2 linked regions of the Pyrodictium delaneyi genome follow. Each later gene encodes a partner of the first gene's protein in a complex. Links are inferred from orthologs where the notes say so. Each region holds a gene or a part of one and is shown on either strand. Other genes may lie near its edges.

What was found.
Region 2: Pyrde_RS05115 (region 1) and rpl18a share a complex: the UniProt entries of both Methanocaldococcus jannaschii proteins name them as parts of the 50S ribosomal subunit. The link is inferred for Pyrodictium delaneyi from one-to-one orthologs.

The regions. Positions count from the first base shown.
Region 1 is NZ_CP013011.1:1,000,134-1,003,251, reverse strand. Bases 153-2,946 are described here. They hold Pyrde_RS05115 (50S ribosomal protein L18), read left to right. Parts: upstream 153-1,128; coding sequence 1,129-1,764; downstream 1,765-2,946. Other genes in these bases: Pyrde_RS05105 (50S ribosomal protein L30), read left to right, coding at 2,532-2,946; Pyrde_RS05110 (30S ribosomal protein S5), read left to right, coding at 1,764-2,414; Pyrde_RS05120 (50S ribosomal protein L19e), read left to right, coding at 394-858; Pyrde_RS05125 (50S ribosomal protein L32e), read left to right, coding at 153-319. Outside these bases: more of Pyrde_RS05125, read left to right, coding at 1-152; more of Pyrde_RS05105, read left to right, coding at 2,947-3,074. UniProt on the Methanocaldococcus jannaschii protein: This is one of the proteins that bind and probably mediate the attachment of the 5S RNA into the large ribosomal subunit, where it forms part of the central protuberance.
Region 2 is NZ_CP013011.1:467,153-470,352, reverse strand. Bases 247-3,122 are described here. They hold rpl18a (50S ribosomal protein L18Ae), read left to right. Parts: upstream 247-1,490; coding sequence 1,491-1,754; downstream 1,755-3,122. Other genes in these bases: ftsY (signal recognition particle-docking protein FtsY), read left to right, coding at 2,366-3,122; pfdA (prefoldin subunit alpha), read left to right, coding at 1,751-2,197; Pyrde_RS02370 (translation initiation factor IF-6), read left to right, coding at 785-1,462; Pyrde_RS02375 (50S ribosomal protein L31e), read left to right, coding at 293-601; Pyrde_RS02380 (50S ribosomal protein L39e), read left to right, coding at 247-253. Also shown: Pyrde_RS02385 (DNA-binding protein), read left to right, coding at 1-61; more of Pyrde_RS02380, read left to right, coding at 98-246; more of ftsY, read left to right, coding at 3,123-3,200.

The sequences.
Region 1 (3,118 bases):
CCTACGTACACTATGGTGGAAATTCCCCAAGTTCAAGAATGACCCGAAGTGGCGTAAACCAAAGGGTATAGACAATCCTATGAGGCTACGGCTGAAGGGTAGACCTCCAGTAGTGGATGTCGGGTACCGAGCACCAGCAGCAGTACGTGGACTACACCCTACTGGGCTAGAACCTGTACGTGTGAGCAGTCCCTCAGAGCTAGACAGGCTGGACCCGTCAAGACACATAATATACATAGCGGCGGGAGTCGGGCTGAGGAAACGTCAGCAGATACTAGAGAAGGCGCGTGCTAAGGGCTTCCGTGTAGCAAACGCATAAGCACCTCTTTCTTATACCGGGGTGATTGCTCTCCGAGGTCAGGGAGCTGGGAGAGGCTGCGGGGTGGCCTAAGAATGGCTCAGGATTTGTCCATGCAGCGTAGACTCGCGGCAGAGATACTGGGTGTAGGCGAGTCGAGGATATGGATAGATCCTTCCAGAATAGACGATGTAGCTAGTGCCATCACTAGGGAAGAGGTGCGCCGCCTAATCAAGGAAGGCGTGATAAAAGTCAAGCCTAAGCACAGCCCCTCTCGGGGTCGCTGGCGTGAGAGGCACGAGGCCAGGAAGAAGGGCAGGCACCGTGGCTACGGTAGACGGAAGGGCGAAGCCTCGGCGAGGCGTGACCCCAAGGAGGAATGGATGCACCGGATACGTAAGATGAGAAGATACCTCCGCTACCTTCGTGACCATGGTGTAATAGACAGGAGGACCTACAGAAAGCTCTACATGTGGGCTAAGGGCGGAATGTTCCCAACATTTGCGTCGCTCAAGAGATGGCTAGAAGAACACGGATACCCTACAAGCGTCCGCAAATAGAACTTTCTCATAATACTCAATACTCTTCTTTGATTCCCATACTCCTAACAATCCTCCTACCCGTCTGGTATAGTCTGCTTATAAAGCTCGGTTGGCTAGTTAAACCTCTTTATGCTAGCCTTTGTGTGCTCCCCTTGTTTACGTAATGGGCTCAGGGTGTGGTAAGGTAACAGAGGGAAACTGTGCCCCTCTCTACGATTTGTATTTATTAAGGGAGTGTGGGGTTGCGCTTCTCCGCACCGGGTACGCGGTTAGGGCCGGTGGACTGTCATGGCTCATGGACCAAGATACAAGGTGCCGAGGAGGCGGCGTAGGGAGGGTAAGACCAACTACTATAAGCGCTACATTATGGTACTCTCTGGTAAGCCCAGGCTAGTCGTTAGGAAGACTAACAAGTACATCTGGGTTCAGGTAATCATTGCTAAACCTCAAGGCGATGTAACAGTTGCTGCGGCTCATAGCAGAGAGCTCGTGAAGCGTTATGGTTGGCTAGGCGGAACGAAGAACACCTCGGCAGCCTACCTCACCGGTATGCTTGCTGCCCTGCGCGCCCTCAAGGCGGGTATAGACTACGCGGTACTCGACATAGGGCTACACAGGCCAGTACGCGGCGCTAGGGTCTTTGCTGCTCTCAAGGGAGCTGTCGATGCCGGACTAGAAGTGCCACACAGCGAAGAGATATTCCCGGAGGATTACAGGATACGAGGCGAACATATAGCCAAGTATGCTGCTATGCTTGCCCAGGAGAACCCAGAGCTTTACGAGCGCAGATTCAGCCTATACCTCAAGAGAGGTCTACGCCCCGAAGATCTGCCTAAGCATTTTGAGGAGGTTAAGAGTAAAATACTAGAAGACTACCGTGATGTTGTTGAGAAGGTAAAGGCTGCTAAGGAGGCTGTTGCGTGATGAGCCTCTCGCCTTACGAGCTCGAGCAGGAATGGAAGCCACGTACATTCGTAGGGAGGTTGGTAAAGGAGGGTCGTATACGCAGCCTCAGCGAGATATTTGAGCGTAACCTGCCGATACTCGAGCCCGAGATAGTGGACTACTTGATAGGCCCAGAGCTAAAGAGCGAGACTGTTGACGTAAGACTGGTACAGAAGATGACTGACGCTGGCCGCATAAACAAGTTCCGCGTAGTAGTCGTCATAGGTAATGAGAACGGCTTTGTAGGCGTAGGCCAGGGCAAGGCTCGGCAGCTAAGGCCAGCAATAGAGAAGGCTATACGCAACGCCAAGCTCAACATAATACCCGTGCGGCGTGGGTGCGGTAGCTGGGAGTGTCTCTGTGACCAGCCACACAGCGTACCCTTCACAGTACGCGGTAAGAGTGGTAGCGTAGAGGTGGTCCTCAAGCCAGCGCCCCGTGGTACAGGGCTAGTAGCAGGCGACGCAGCCAAGGTAGTCCTAAGGATGGCTGGTATACAAGATGTGTGGAGCTTCACTCGCGGCGACACAAGGACTACGCTGAACTTCGTAAAGGCTACCTATAACGCGCTAAAGCAGACCTACAAGTTCGTAACTCCGCTCGACTGGATACAGGCTTCGCAGAGCTAAACCAGGCTCTAACGCTCTAGCCTCTATAAGCCCTTATTTCCAATACCCATGAATTAACCGGTGCTTGTCCAACCCCTGGCTATACGCTTGTCCGTATACGGAGAGGTGGATGAAGAAATGGCAGTCGCGTCTGCGGAGCAGAAGGCAGCCCCAACGGGCCAGGTAAAGCTCTATGCTATAATCCGGCTCCGCGGTAGGGTAGATGTACATCCCGACGTAGAATACACACTATCACTGCTAAGGCTCCACCGTAAATTCCACCTAGTACTGTACCCGTCAACTCTACCTGGCATAGAGAGGATGATACACAAGGTTAAGGACTGGGTAACCTGGGGCGAGATCGACCGCGAGACACTCATAGAACTGCTGCGTCGCCGCGGCCGCGTATCTGGCAACAAGCCTCTAACCGACGAGTATGTGCGCGAGAAGCTTGGTCTACAGGGTGGTATCGAGGAACTCGCGGACAAGCTGCTAAAAGGCGAGATAATGCTACACAAGCTCTACGACAAGAAGAACAAGATATGGATAATAAAGCCTGTGTTCAGACTACACCCGCCACGTGGAGGCTTCAAGGGCAGCATAAAGAAGCCATACGGTGCTGGCGGCGAGCTGGGCTACAGAGGTGCTGGCATAAACGAGCTTATAAAGAGAATGCTCTAACCACTCCCGGCCCGGGAGCCAGCGGAGAACGCTCTGGGTGTGGG
Region 2 (3,200 bases), 530 kb from region 1 along the record:
TTTGGAAACCATATACGAGCGGACACATCGGGAGCCACGTATAAGGATTAAAAGAAAGTAGACCCCCGAGGCAGCTGCGTGGGGGTGCGCTACAGGCATGGCGCATTTTAAGCCGCTCGGAAAGAAGCTCCGGCTCGCTAAGGCACTCAAGCAGAACCGTGCAGTACCCATATGGGTTATTATAAAGACTAACAGGAGGTTCCGTGACCACCCTAAGCGTCGGCACTGGAGGAGAGTTAAGCTAAAGGCCTAAACCTCGTGAGGCTAGTAGTGAGTGTGAGGTGTATAAGTTATGCCTAAGGAGAAGAAGGAGGCCATATACACTATCCCCCTTGCTCGAGTATACTGGGGGCGCCGTAGCAATCGTGCAGCACGTGCTGTGAGGCTAGTAAGGAAGTTCGTAGCAAGGCATTTCGGCGTTGATGTCGCAGATGTAGTTATACACAATAGTGTCAATGAATATATATGGTCTAGGAGCATAGAGAAGCCGCCTCGCCGTATAACAGTCAAGGCTGTCAAAGACCAAGAAACCGGTAAGGTCAAGGTTCTGCTCGTGAGGCAGAAGAAGGCTGTGAGGTCTGCTCAGGATCAACAGAGTTAGAAATTGATATTTAGATTGCTATTTTCCGATACACCCTTACAAGGCGAAAAGTACTCGTATGTAATGAACTCGGTTCCAGGACCCAAGGTTCTCTAGTTTCAGCCCCTCATACGGGATCCTCTTTAAGGTAGACAGTTCTAATTACCTCTCCACGTCTAGCCGGTGATATACTGGGGACGCTGATTGATAGAGTACATGAATGTCCATGGGAACCCCAATATAGGTGTCTACATATTTGCTAACAACAGCATAGCATTGGTGCCTCCAACGATTACTGAGAAGGATAAAAAGAAGATAGCCGACATTCTTGATGTAGAAGTCATAGACGTCAAGATAGCAGATATGATAATCAATGGTGTAATGGTGGCTGGTAATGATAAGGGGTTGTTGTTGCCAAGAATAGTAAAGCCTGAGGAATATGATAGCCTACGGGAGTATATAGGTGATAAGATACGGCTAGAGATCCTTGAAATACGTCAAACTGCTCTCGGAAACTTGATAGCTGCCAACAATTATGGAGCATTCGTATCACCAACGATAGATAAGTCAGCTATCGAGAAAATTAAACAAGTCCTGGGCGTAGAGACTGTATATCAGCGTCATTTGGCGGATATTCCCACAGTAGGCTCTATGATTGTTGTAACTAACCGTGGTGGTGTTGTGCATCCGGGCGTAAGTGACGAGGAGATCAAGGTCCTGGGCAACGTGTTTCGTGTAGAGTTCGCCACAGCTACTGTAAACTTTGGCCTTTACTTTGTAAAGGCAGGGCTTGTCGCGAACGATAAAGGTGCACTGGTAGGCGATGAAACTACTGGTCCCGAGCTTATGAGGATTCAGCAAGCCTTAAGACTCGGGGGCTGAGCCGGAGGGTCTAGATGGGGGCTGCGGTATGGGCGACGTGAAGTTCTACCTTGTTGAGGGTAAGATGCTGATACGTCCACATAAGATGCCGGAGTGGTGGAAGTTTAGGAAATATGTAAGAGCGCTAAAGCCAGAGCACGCTGTAGAGAAGGTGTTGTCGGAGCTGGGTAGCAACCATAAAATAAAGAGGTATCATATCAAGATAGAGCGTGTCGTTGAAGTACCAGCCGAGGAGGTGCCTGACCGCAGCCTAGTAGCCCTAGCCAGCCTCACTAGGTGGATTAAACCTTGAGTACACAGCAGACTATAACCCTTGAAGAGGCTATTGAGCAGCTGACTCTTCTCGAAAACCAGATAAAACAACTCCAAACTGCCACAGCGGAACTCGAAAGTAGACTAATCCAGCTCTCAGCGGTTGAAGAGGCGCTTATGAATATACGTAATGGTGCAGAAGATGCGCTAGTACCGCTGGACTCTAGGGGCGGAGTATTAGTACGTGCATCCATAAAGCCTCTTGAAAAGATATTGGTACATGTCGGTCTAGACTTGTTCGTAGAGGTTCCTCACGAGAAGGCATTGAAATTCATACGTGAGGAAAGAGCATCTACGTCAAAGCTGTTAGATGCGTACCAAAGGGAACTTGCAAAGCTTACCCAGTATTATGCTGCTCTCCGCTCTGCTGTGGAACAGTCTCTCCAGGCTGGCATGGCGCAGACACGCCAACGGCAACAGTAGCTATAGTGGGGCTCTCCCTTTCTACCGGTTGCTTGCATTCATTAACTAATTTAAACATCTTGGGCTCACTAAGTTTCCTTGTATCCAGCCCTTGTTTATCGCTCAGCCGGCCCGGCTATAGAGACGCTTAGCTATATACAATGTTAGATAAACCGGAGGTTGTACCGTATGGTATTTAACAAGCTTAAAAAGGCGTTGAAAAAGTTTGTAGATAACGTCGCCGAGGTCGTCGCTACCAAGGAGATAAAAGAGGAGGAATTGGAACCAATACTAGAAGAGCTCGTAATCAGTCTAGCTGAGAGTGATGTGGCGTTTGAGGTTGCTGAAGAGATAGCTGCAAAGCTTCGGGAGAAGCTTGTAGGTAGTAAAGTGCCGAGATTCAGCGATCTACGTAGCCACGTAGTTAAGACTTTAGAAGAAGCTATTGTGGAAGTACTTAGCCGGGGTTATAAGCGGTTGGATCTTGTTGCAGAGGCGTCTAGGCGTTCACCTGAAAACCCGCTGAGAATAGTATTCTTCGGCGTCAACGGTGTAGGCAAGACTACTACCATAGCTAAGTTTGCTTATATGTTTCGTAGCCAGGGTGTAACGCCAGTAATTGCGGCTGCTGATACATTTCGTGCTGGCGCTCAAGAGCAATTACGTAAACATGCTGAGAAGCTCGGTGTACCGTTTATTGGCGGGCGATATGGTGCTGATCCTGCAGCAGTAGTCTATGATGCCATAGAGTATGCACGGGCTCGCGGCTACCGTGTTGTATTGATAGATACTGCTGGACGCTTGCACACAGATAGAGACCTTATGGAGGAGCTGCGTAAGATAACTAGAGTGGCTAAACCAGATTATCGTGCTCTAGTGGTTGACGCCCTTACGGGTAACGATGCTGTTGAGCAGGCTCGCTTCTTTGACGAGGCGGTGGGCATAGATTTCATAGTAATGACTAAGGTTGATGCAGATGTTAAGGGTGGTACAGCACTTAGTGTTGCTGCTGTGACCGGTAAAC